Regions from separate parts of the Paenibacillus sp. FSL H8-0168 genome, predicted to be linked through region 1. Evidence: riboswitches for the same ligand, from Rfam matches in the RefSeq annotation. Region 1 holds a riboswitch; each other region holds the start of a gene.
What was found. A riboswitch is a leader RNA that binds a small molecule or an ion and turns the genes downstream of it on or off. The one in region 1 is predicted to bind thiamine pyrophosphate.

Region 1 (3,628 bases):
CTCTGGCCGTTAATCGTCAGCTTCATAAGCTTTTCTCCTTGAGGAGCTCAGAAGAAAAACTACTTATCCCAAGTTCTGCTGCACCAGCCCCGCTAAGCATAGCTGCCATCGCACGCCCGGTAGCATCACTCAGCAGGACACCGTTGCGATAATGCCCGACTGCAGCATATACGCCCTCGACCTCAGGAACAGTGCCTATAAAAGGGTAACCTGATGCAGCCTGCGGACGTAAGCCCGCCCAAGTGCGTATAAAAGAAGCTTCACGGACGCGCGGCAGCCAGGCAGAGGCACGTGCCAGCAAGCCCTTCAAGCCTCCTACGGTCACTTGTTCGTCATATTGATGCGGAAGGCTCGTTGCCCCAATCCAAAGCTCGTTATTCTGTTTAGGCACGAGGTAAATATCATCAGCATAAATGGTGTATTCTAATGGGTGATCCTTCAAGGAGACCGCTACTGCTTCGCCCTTGACCGGATAAAGTGGATATTCAAACCCAACCTGCGCCAGTAATTTCATGCTATCCAAGCCTCCAGCAATAATGACCTGATCGCAGGAAAAAAAGCCGCTATCTGTTCGGACACCGCAAACTCGACCATCCTGTATGACCAGTTGCTCTGCCCGTGTACCAGACCATACCGTTGCTCCCAGCACCGCAGCAGCACCTGCATAAGCACGACAAAGCTGGACAGGAGCCACTTGTGTCTCCTTTGAACGATATATTGCTCCGATCGCTTGTTCATCCAAACCTGGAATTCGTCGGGCCAATTCCCTCGCATCCCACCAGATAGGACAATCATACTCTCGCGTTTTAGCAGCTTTCCAGCGTTTTTGGCCTTCAGTTTCCGTACGGAAAGGGGTCACAAATCCTTCTGTACGGAATTCCACCGAAATACCCGACAAACGCTCCAGATCACAGACAAGCTCAGGGAATGCATCTCGACTTCTGCGAGCAAATCGTGCCAGCTCAGAGTCGGTGAACTCTTCACTTTCCGCTGCCAGCATTCCAACCGCTGCTCCTGAGGCTCCCTCACCCGGGATCAATCGTTCCAGCATGATCGTACTTCTTCCCTCCTTGGCCACATGATAAGCAATGGAACTGCCGATGACACCTCCACCTATGACCAAGCATTCAGCATGTCCTATCGCTCTTGCCTCTGTGTGTATCTTTAGCATTTGTTCCGTGTCTCCTCTCCATAAACCATTCTGCTTTCAGCTTGCCTCTACTCTCGTTTTCTCGCTACAGGCTGTGAACTACAAGATCTGCCATTCGCCTATATTCCATCGCAGCTGCAACGGGCGACTCAGCCTCCCATATACCAGACATCACCGCAATTCCGCTTGCTCCGGCCATATAAAGCTCCGGGATATGGTGCGGTTGTATGCCGCCCAGCGCGATCACCGGAATGTTCGACAGCCTGCAAATATGTTCAAGCTGAGCTAAACCCCGCGGTACAATACCGGGCTTACAATGGGTCTCATATACGTGACCATAAAGTACATAGTCTGCTCCTGCCTGCTCGGCAGTCTGCGCCTCCTCCAAGGAATGCACAGACACTCCACAGCGTGTACTCTTTGAAAGTAGGCCTTTCACATCCACAACAGGTAATCCATTAGCTGGTAGCTGGACGGTTCCAACCAAAGTAAGTAAAGCTACATCCACACGATCATTTACTACAATTTGTTGCAAAGGAACTTCCTGCTCCACCATGCTGCGAGTCAAAGAAAGCAATGCAGAGGCACCATTCTGTTTTAAACGTGCGTGTACATAATGAACATACGGACAAATCATAGCAGCCACTCGGGCGGCTTGTGCAATAGTGCCCTTTTCCATCGAAATTGCGTGTAATTCGATTTTGTCTTCACCTCACATTGGATTAAAGGATTTAAGCTTAGCAGCCACGTCTACCAGCAGTAATGAAAGGGGATTGTATGTGAATCCGTCTACGGAAGCTCGAACAACTTAAAATGAACGAAACGCAAAAAAACCACTTCCCCAAGGAAGTGGTTTAACGAACGTCCAATAATCGAACGGACCATGATATCCGTATACGTGTATCGTCCCACGCACAAACAAAATAAAGATGGTGTTGCCTTGTTTGTACGGCGCTCACTTCCCTACGCTGGCATAACCCAGATCAGGTGCAAAGGGTCCGAAATCCATTTATTCCGTCTCAGCCGCATGGGCGGCTCCCCTAGTGTGACTATTTTATTGTATAAGCTATAGATAGCTTAGCATATTTTCCTAATTCTGCAAACCCCACTTCGTGTGAAATATGCAGAACTGGATTTAACTGATTTTAGTTAACTTTACTTGACCACTCTTCCACATTCCACGTTTTGGTTACCCAATCCTCGTAAAAGTCCGGTTCGTGAGATACAAGCAATACCGTCCCTTTGTATTCCTTCAAGGCACGTTTCAGCTCATCCTTTGCTTTAACATCCAAGTGGTTGGTAGGCTCATCGAACAATACCCAGTTGCTTTCACGCATTAACAGTTTGCAAAGACGGACTTTAGCCTGTTCTCCACCACTAAGCGCAGATAGCGGACGTGTGATATGCTCATTTTTCAAACCGCAGCGCGCCAAATGCGCTCGTACTTCATGCTGGTTCAAATGCGGAAATTCATTCCACACGTCGTCAATCGGTGTAATTTTCTCTGCCTTTACTTCCTGCTCAAAATAAGCGGGCTGCAAAAAATCACCTTGATAGGTTTTTCCACTGATTGGCGGAATTTTTCCCAATATGGTTTTGAGCAATGTCGATTTACCGACACCGTTGTAGCCAACAATTGCAATTTTTTCGCCACGTTCAATCGTCATGGACATTTTAGGCAAAAGGGCATGTGTATAACCAATCTCAAAATCAATACCCTCAAATACCGTCTTTCCGCTTGCACGTGCCTCTTTGAATTGAAAGGTTGGTTTTGCGGCTTCTTCAGGCTTATCAATACGTTCGATCCGATCAAGCTGCTTTTCACGGCTCTTTGCTCGGCCTGAGGTAGAAGCACGCGCTTTATTACGCTGAATAAAATCTTCCTGTTTCTTAATAAAGTCCTGTTGCTTCTCATAAGCATCAATATGCTGAGCTTTGTTCAGATCCGCCATTTCAAGAAACTTTTCATAGTTAGCTGAATAACGGGTCATCTTGGCAAATTCAAGATGGTAAATAACATTAACGACCTGGTTCATAAACTCAGTATCATGTGAAATAAGAATAAAAGCATAGGGATAATCCTTCAAATAGCGCGTAAGCCATTCAATATGCTCTACATCCAAATAGTTGGTAGGCTCATCCAAGAGCAGGACATTCGGTTTTTCCAACAGCAACTTAGCAAGAAGCACCTTTGTCCGTTGCCCGCCACTAAGTGCAGATACATCCCGATCCAGTCCTATGGCCGACAGACCTAGTCCATTCGCCATTTCTTCAACCTTCACATCAATGAGGTAAAAATCCCCCATATCCAGTTGCTCCTGAATTTCACCCATCTGTTCCAGCAACACTTCCAACTCTTCAGGAGAAGCATCCCCCATTTTGTCAGTAATCTGCATCATTTCCTTTTCCAATTCCAACAAAGGAAGAAAAGCGTCTTTTAATACATCACGTACCGTTTTGCCCGGTGTCAGCTTGGTG
Region 2 (3,628 bases), 2.3 Mb from region 1:
CGGTTCCTGCCCCCATGGAGAAGCCCCATACGATAATCTCCGACGAGCCGCGTTGCTTCGCAAGCTGAATTGCTCCGAGGAGCTGTTGGGATTCTGCTTTGCCTCCGGTTGCGACTGCTTTGCTGTTTTGTGACGCAAATCCATAATCGAACATGACCACATTAAAGTTCAAACTGTGGGCATAATGCGCCAGATCATACATGGGAATCCAGCTTTCTTCGCGGTTAGCCCCATAGCCATGACTGAAAATAATCGTTTTCCGCGATTGATCCGCCGGGATATACCAGCCTTGTACGATGCGGCTACCATCCTTGGCAGGGAAGCTGACTTCCTCATAAGGCATGTTTTTGGCCTGCATCGGATTAGAGTACAGTGGTGCAACGGTGGGATTCGTAAGTACCCATGCGATGTAAGCATGCAAGGCAATAAAACAAAACAACAGAAAAAAGACGACCGACAGCAGCAGAGCAATCACAACGTGCTTGAACCGCAGCAGACGGGGATTAAAGAGTGGGGTGGACGGCTCCTGAACAGCGGTCTGTAGCTGAGCGTTGCGCTGGGATGTCGAAATCATGTAAGAGCCTCCTTATATAAAATTGATCTTCGTTTCATAGAATTTAGGTATAATTCCACTTGAAAATAGTAGTGTAGGTCCGTATAGATACCTATTATCGTATGATGGGGATTATCCAAAGTCAACGCCTGAACCGGAAAAGTAAAAATGATGCAAAGAATTGTCGATGTTTGTTCTCGTTCTGTAATATGGTTGTCACAAAAACATCGGTTTACAGTAGCCGCGACTATTCTATATAATTTATGTAACCATGTTTCATAGTGTGAAACGAATATGGATACAAGAGGAGCGGTTCACGATGGAAGACCGTAAATTAACCGTTCGCGCTGTAGAGCGTGCACTTGATATACTGCTGTGTTTTACCGCAAATTCGGATCTTGGCCTGACGGAGATTGCCTCCAAAATTGGTCTACATAAAAGCACGGTTCATCGGCTGCTGACTACGTTGGAGGATCGGGGCTTTGTCGTTCGGAATGCCGAAACGGAAAAATATCGACTGGGCTTCCGCATTTGGGAGCTATCCACGCATTTGTCCCAAAGTGACGAGCCGGCGGTGCTGTTACAACCTGCAATGGAAGGACTACGTGACCGTCTGGGTGAGACGGTCAGCTTGTACTTACGGGACGGCAGCATGCGTATTCGCATACAAGCCGTGCAGAGCAATCAGGCGATCCGCAGGGTCGCGCCTGTAGGTGCGCGTATGCCGCTGGCTGTAGGGGCCTCCAGCAAGGTGCTGGCGGCCTTTATGCCGCCGCAGGAGCTGGAAGCCCTGCTAAGCGGGGATGAATGGCCGCCCTCAGTAGACCCGGAGGTCTATAAAGCCCAGCTGCAGGACATTCGCGAGAAAGGCTATGCGACCAGCTATGAAGAACGGGAACCAGGGGCTGCTGCTGTGGCAGCGCCAATTGTGAACCGGAAGGGACAGGTCACTGCGGCTTTATCTGTATCTGGCCCGGTCAGTCGACTTGCACCCGAGACGCTACATGACTTTGCTCCGATTTTGATCGAAGCGGCGAAGGAAATGGGGCTTATGCTCCCGTAACAAGAATGAACACAGTTGAAGCAAGCAGAGTGATTTGATGGGGAACGTCTCCTTGGTAAAGGGAACCTAAAAGGGTTGCCAAAGCCATAAATTTGAAGTAGTCTGGTAAGGAAGGCGGGATGTCTGTTATATCCGCCTCATGTGAATAGAAGTATCACAGTTACTGGGGGAGCCTGTAATGCCGGGCTGAGATGGAATCGTGCAAGATTCCGGACCCTTTGCACCTGATCTGGATCATACCAGCGTAGGGAAGTAATCGGCCATTGAAATGTATACGCGGCTGCTGTCTTCAGTGGCGCATTGGAATGGATTACTCCATATGCGTACTGTCTGGATAGCTGTCTCGTTAGATTAGCCGGTTCCCTGGGGAACCGGCTTTTTTGCATAGATCAGCGCCACCCTGGGAATGGTTCCGGATCGGTGTGTCATTTCATCGAAACGGGAGGAATGGACAATGAAGCCGACAGAAGCAGAAGGAACAAAAGGAACAGAATTGAAATCAGCAGAAGTAAGATTGGTAGGAACAAAAGAAGTTGAGGTAGAGAAGACAAACAGGGAGCAAGCCAGTGGGGTAACGCCCTTTCCAGGGAGCCGTAAGGTATATAGTCAAGGCTCACGGCCGGACATTGCCGTGCCAGAGCGCGAAATTGCTCTTCATCCTACACATACGCCGCAGGGCACGGAGCATCATGAGCCATTGCGTGTATATGATACAAGCGGTCCCATGACCGACCAAGCCTATCAGGTCGATATCCGTCAGGGCCTGCCTCCATTACGGCGAGCTTGGGCACTGGAACGGGGCGATGTGGAGGCTTACGAGGGACGCGCCGTCAAGCCGGAGGATAATGGACTGAAACCTGGCTCCAAACGGGAGACAGTGGAATTTCCCGGCGTGACCAACCGTCCGCTTCGTGCTTCGCAAGGGCGTACAGTGACGCAAATGCATTATGCACGGCGAGGGATCATTACGCCCGAAATGGAATTTGCGGCGATCCGCGAAGGGGTCGAGCCTGAGTTTGTACGGCAGGAATTGGCGGCTGGACGAGCCATTTTGCCTTCGAATATCAATCACCCGGAAAGTGAGCCAATGGTCATTGGGCGTCATTTTCACGTGAAGATCAATGCGAACATTGGTAATTCTGCGGTTACCTCCTCCATCGAGGAGGAAGTGGAAAAAATGACCTGGGCTGTGCGTTGGGGCTCCGATACGGTTATGGACCTGTCCACAGGCCGTAATATCCATACAACACGTGAATGGATCATTCGGAATTCTCCTGTACCGATTGGGACTGTACCGCTGTATCAGGCACTTGAAAAGGTGAACGGCGAAGCAGAAGCGCTGACGTGGGAGCTGTATCGCGATACGCTGATTGAGCAAGCGGAGCAGGGAGTGGACTATTTTACAATTCATGCGGGTGTATTGCTGCGATATATACCGATGACGGCGAATAGAATGACGGGAATTGTATCCCGGGGCGGGTCGATCATGGCAGCCTGGTGCCTTGCGCACCATCAGGAGAATTTTTTGTATACGCATTTTGAAGAAATCTGCGAAATTATGAAAGCCTATGATGTGGCCTTTTCTCTCGGGGATGGTCTACGTCCAGGTAGTATCTATGATGCGAATGATGAAGCACAGTTTGCAGAGCTAGAAACGTTGGGCGAGCTAACGCAAATCGCATGGAAGCACGATGTTCAGGTTATGATTGAAGGGCCAGGACATGTCCCTATGCATAAAATCAAAGAGAATGTGGATTTACAAATGGAGATTTGTAAGGAAGCTCCTTTCTATACCTTGGGACCGCTCACGACGGATATTGCCCCCGGATATGATCATATTACTTCAGCCATCGGGGCGGCGATGATCGGTTGGTTCGGGACGTCCATGCTGTGCTATGTTACGCCTAAGGAGCATTTGGGTCTGCCCAATAAGGATGATGTCCGCGAGGGTGTCATTACCTACAAAATTGCGGCACATGCTGCCGATCTGGCGAAGGGTCATCCACGGGCGC
Region 3 (3,628 bases), 2.1 Mb from region 1:
ATAACGACCACAAACAGTATGGAAAACATAACGAGCTTTAAGCCCGGATTCACGCGATGCAGCCATGTTTTATGATGGGGAAAGGTCAGGTTCATACTGTAGTGCCCCTTTCTGAATCCGCCATATATCGGTACAATATCGACGAACAATTTCCGGGTCATGCGTGACCATCACAATGGCCGTGCCTGCCGCTCTCAACTGCTCCAACATATCCAGCATGACAAAGGTATTACGCGCATCCTGACCAAAAGTCGGCTCATCCAGCAGCAGCACTTCCGGCTCACGGATCATGGCCGTAGCAATACTCAACCGCCTTTTTTGGCCTAACGAAAGCTGATACGGATGACGCTCGTCCAGCCGCTCCAATCCGAACTGTACGAGCATCCGATCCACCCGCTCCCGGCACTGTTCAGCACTAAACAAGCTCTTGGGTAACGAATACTCTAGTTCCTTTCGTACGGTATGCGCTACGAATTGCAGCTCGGGATTTTGAAATGCGAACCCGATACGCTCTGCCAGTTGTTCTGTACTGCCTGCCTCAATTCCGCGCACGCTATAACGTCCCTGTGTGCGAAGTAAGCGCATCATGGAGAGCAGCAGCGAGCTTTTGCCAGCCCCGTTTTCACCGACCACGCCAATCCAGTCGCCAGGCTTCACCTGCGCATGCTCCACATAAATCACTGAACTTAAACCGCGGAGACCACTAAAATGTTCCAGCTCCAGCAAATCAATCCCCGCACCGTTCTGTTGTGTCACTGATTCACTCCAACGTGGCGAAGACGATTCATTCCATACTCCCGGGTACCACACGCCGTACTCAGACAATGCCTGCCGATGCACATGAAATACTTCTTCTGCCCTTCCATCCGCAATGATCTCCCCTTGAGCAGAAAGCACCACAATCCGATCCACATCATGGACGATTTCATTAATTTTATGCTCTACGATCACCAGCGTTTGGTCTACCGAAATGTTGCGAATGGTGTCCCAAACCTGTGTGGTGCCTTCCTCGTCCAACAAAGCCGTGGGCTCATCCAGAAAAAGCACTTCTGGCTCCATAGCCAGCACAGACGCAATCGCCAGACGCTGCTTCATTCCCTGTGACATGTTGCCAATGGGCATGTGTATATCATCCGTCGATAGACCAACCTGTATCAGCAGCTCGCGAATACGGGATTGCATCTGTTCCCGGGGAATCTGATTATTTTCCAACACAAAAGCCAGTTCCTCGTCTGCATATGACATACAGAACTGCGTATCAGGATCTTGAAATACAATACCTGAGACACTTGGGATTACAGCAGCATCGCATTTCATGGGCACTTCTATCGTGCGTGGAATCAGACCGCTTAACACTTGGAGCAGTGTTGATTTACCGCATCCACTCGGTCCCAGTAGCAGCAGCTTTTCCCCCTTGTGGACAGACAAAGACATATTGTGAAAAAGCAGCTCTTGCTCACCGGGGAATTTCAACCGTAGACGGGTGATCGAAGCCACCACATCTTCGGTTGCCCGGCTCATCAATCCAGCCCCTTATAATCTTGTTCCGTTGCAGGTCTCAAACTTCGTGTAACTCCGGTTACCTCCAATGCCTTAGCCAGATAGAACGCGAATACCCCGGCAATCACAATACTGCCAATCATCCGAAATCCAATATACAAAACATAGTTCCAGGTCGAAAGCTGATCAATATACCCGTAGCTGAAGTCTAAAATCAGAGAAGCGACAGCCGCCCCAGCCGCAGCTAGCGAAGCAACCCATAGGTTTGCGTTTCGATACAGAAAAGCCGCAAAAAACAGCTCCGCTCCCAAGCCTTGCAGCAGGCCATAGTACAAGGTGGACATGCCCCATTCGCTTCCCAAAAAAGCGCTGACCGTTGCCGCTGCCACCTCTGCCAAAATCGCAACACCCGGCTTGCGAATGATGAGATAAGCAAACGTGCCTGCCATAAACCACATGCCATACATCAGTTGCTCGGCGTGTAGACCAAATGGTTTCATCAAATCATAGGCAGGTCCCCATATTTTGTAGACCAACCCGAACACAACAGATATCACAATCGTGACCAAAATATCAGTCAGCTTCAACCCTTTGGACGCTCTTACAGCAGTATTCATTATTGCGTGCTCCCCTTTTTCCTTATAATTGGCCTCTTGGCCATAAAAAAAGCTTGTCTGGAGCTGAATCTCCAGGCAAGCTTTATGCGCAGTAAAAGGTGAAGCACCATACAAAACATCATTCGTCGATATGCCTTATATAACCAGTAGTCTAAGCTACTACACTGATACCAAGCCAAAGTCAGGGTCAAGGTAAAATGCTAGGACATACATTGAATCTATCGACAACCGCAAAACAAGCGGCATTCCTGTATAGTGTTCTTGGTTTCTCTACGCTGGCATTACCCAGATCAGATTTCACGGTCAGTGGCAAGGGCCACCCTCTCAGCCTGACTTTCTCAAGCTCCCGACAATGCTCTTTTAATTCACTATAATATATACCACATCTATGGCTTTGACAATCCTATAATCCGAAGAAACGTTTGGCTGTCTCCGTCGTCGCGATTTCGATCTCCATCATGCTTCGACCTGTACATTCGGCAACCGTAGCAGCAATATGAGCGAGATACACGGGCTCATTACGCCCTTCTTTGGGCTTCACGGGCAAATTACGCGGGGTCAAAAATGGAGCATCCGTTTCAATCATCAGACGGTCCAAGGGAATATCTCTGACCAGTTCACGCAGATGTTTGCCACGCCGTTCGTCGCAAATCCAGCCGGTGATCCCGATATACAGTCCCATTTCTACATACGTATGCAATTCCTGTTCAGTGCCAGTAAAACAATGCACTACCGCTTTATCGACAAGCCCTTGATACTCCCGAAGCATAGCGACAAGGTCCTCATGTGCATCTCGTTCATGCAGAAATAACGGCATATTCAGCTCACACGCCAGTTGGATTTGCTCCCCAAACCATCGACGCTGCACATCACGTGGCGAAAAATCACGGTTATAGTCCAATCCGCATTCCCCTATGGATACGACCTGCGGCTGACCCGCCAGCTGGCGGAGCTGCTGAATCGTGTCTGCGCTGCAGTCTTTGGCATCATGGGGATGCACGCCAGCTGTCGCATACAGCTTGCCCGGATAACGTGCTGCATACTGAGAAGCCTCCCGACTGCTGCGGACACTGGTCCCGGTAATAATCAGCGGTGAAATCCCTACAGCCGCGGCTCTCTCTACCACCTGTTCCCGATCTGCATGAAACGAACGGTGCATCAAGTTCACACCAATATCAATTAACGGTGTACCCCTTTCCATCTCAATCCCTCCTTCGCAAACTACAATCTCGGATCAATCGGCTCCGATTCCAGCGATAGCGCGGCAAGGACGCATTCATGAATACGATCTACCGTATCCTTGCGGACAAAACGTTCCACGCCTTCCATACCAAGCGCTCCTTCCATCAGGGCATGACGCTCCTTTTTGTTCGTTCGACGCTGCTTCAGACGCTTTAAATTCTCAGGGGCAAGATAATCCATACCGTAAATGATGTGCAAATACTTCCGGCCTCTCACCTTGATTGCAGGCTGAATCATCTTGTCCCGATTTTTCATCAAAAAGCGTTCCG

Region 2: it holds a riboswitch for thiamine pyrophosphate, as region 1 does, so the genes downstream of both, thiC (phosphomethylpyrimidine synthase ThiC) here and MHI21_RS14145 (thiamine phosphate synthase) in region 1, are expected to answer to the same signal.
Region 3: it holds a riboswitch for thiamine pyrophosphate, as region 1 does, so the genes downstream of both, MHI21_RS04865 (ECF transporter S component) here and MHI21_RS14145 (thiamine phosphate synthase) in region 1, are expected to answer to the same signal.

Annotation. Positions count from the first base shown of each region.
Region 1 covers NZ_CP151948.1:3,210,665-3,214,292, forward strand. Annotated here, with positions in the region: gene thiS (sulfur carrier protein ThiS) at 1-26, opposite strand, end outside; gene thiO (glycine oxidase ThiO) at 23-1,171, opposite strand; gene MHI21_RS14145 (thiamine phosphate synthase) at 1,236-1,829, opposite strand; TPP riboswitch at 2,094-2,202, opposite strand; gene MHI21_RS14150 (ABC-F family ATP-binding cassette domain-containing protein) at 2,296-3,628, opposite strand, start outside.
Region 2 covers NZ_CP151948.1:865,976-869,603, forward strand. Annotated here, with positions in the region: gene MHI21_RS03975 (alpha/beta hydrolase) at 1-574, opposite strand, end outside; gene MHI21_RS03980 (IclR family transcriptional regulator) at 873-1,616, shown strand; TPP riboswitch at 1,772-1,884, shown strand; gene thiC (phosphomethylpyrimidine synthase ThiC) at 2,071-3,628, shown strand, end outside.
Region 3 covers NZ_CP151948.1:1,060,814-1,064,441, reverse strand. Annotated here, with positions in the region: gene MHI21_RS04875 (energy-coupling factor transporter transmembrane component T) at 1-95, opposite strand, end outside; gene MHI21_RS04870 (ABC transporter ATP-binding protein) at 70-1,521, opposite strand; gene MHI21_RS04865 (ECF transporter S component) at 1,521-2,117, opposite strand; TPP riboswitch at 2,366-2,477, opposite strand; gene MHI21_RS04860 (TatD family hydrolase) at 2,521-3,318, opposite strand; gene MHI21_RS04855 (polynucleotide kinase-phosphatase) at 3,339-3,628, opposite strand, start outside.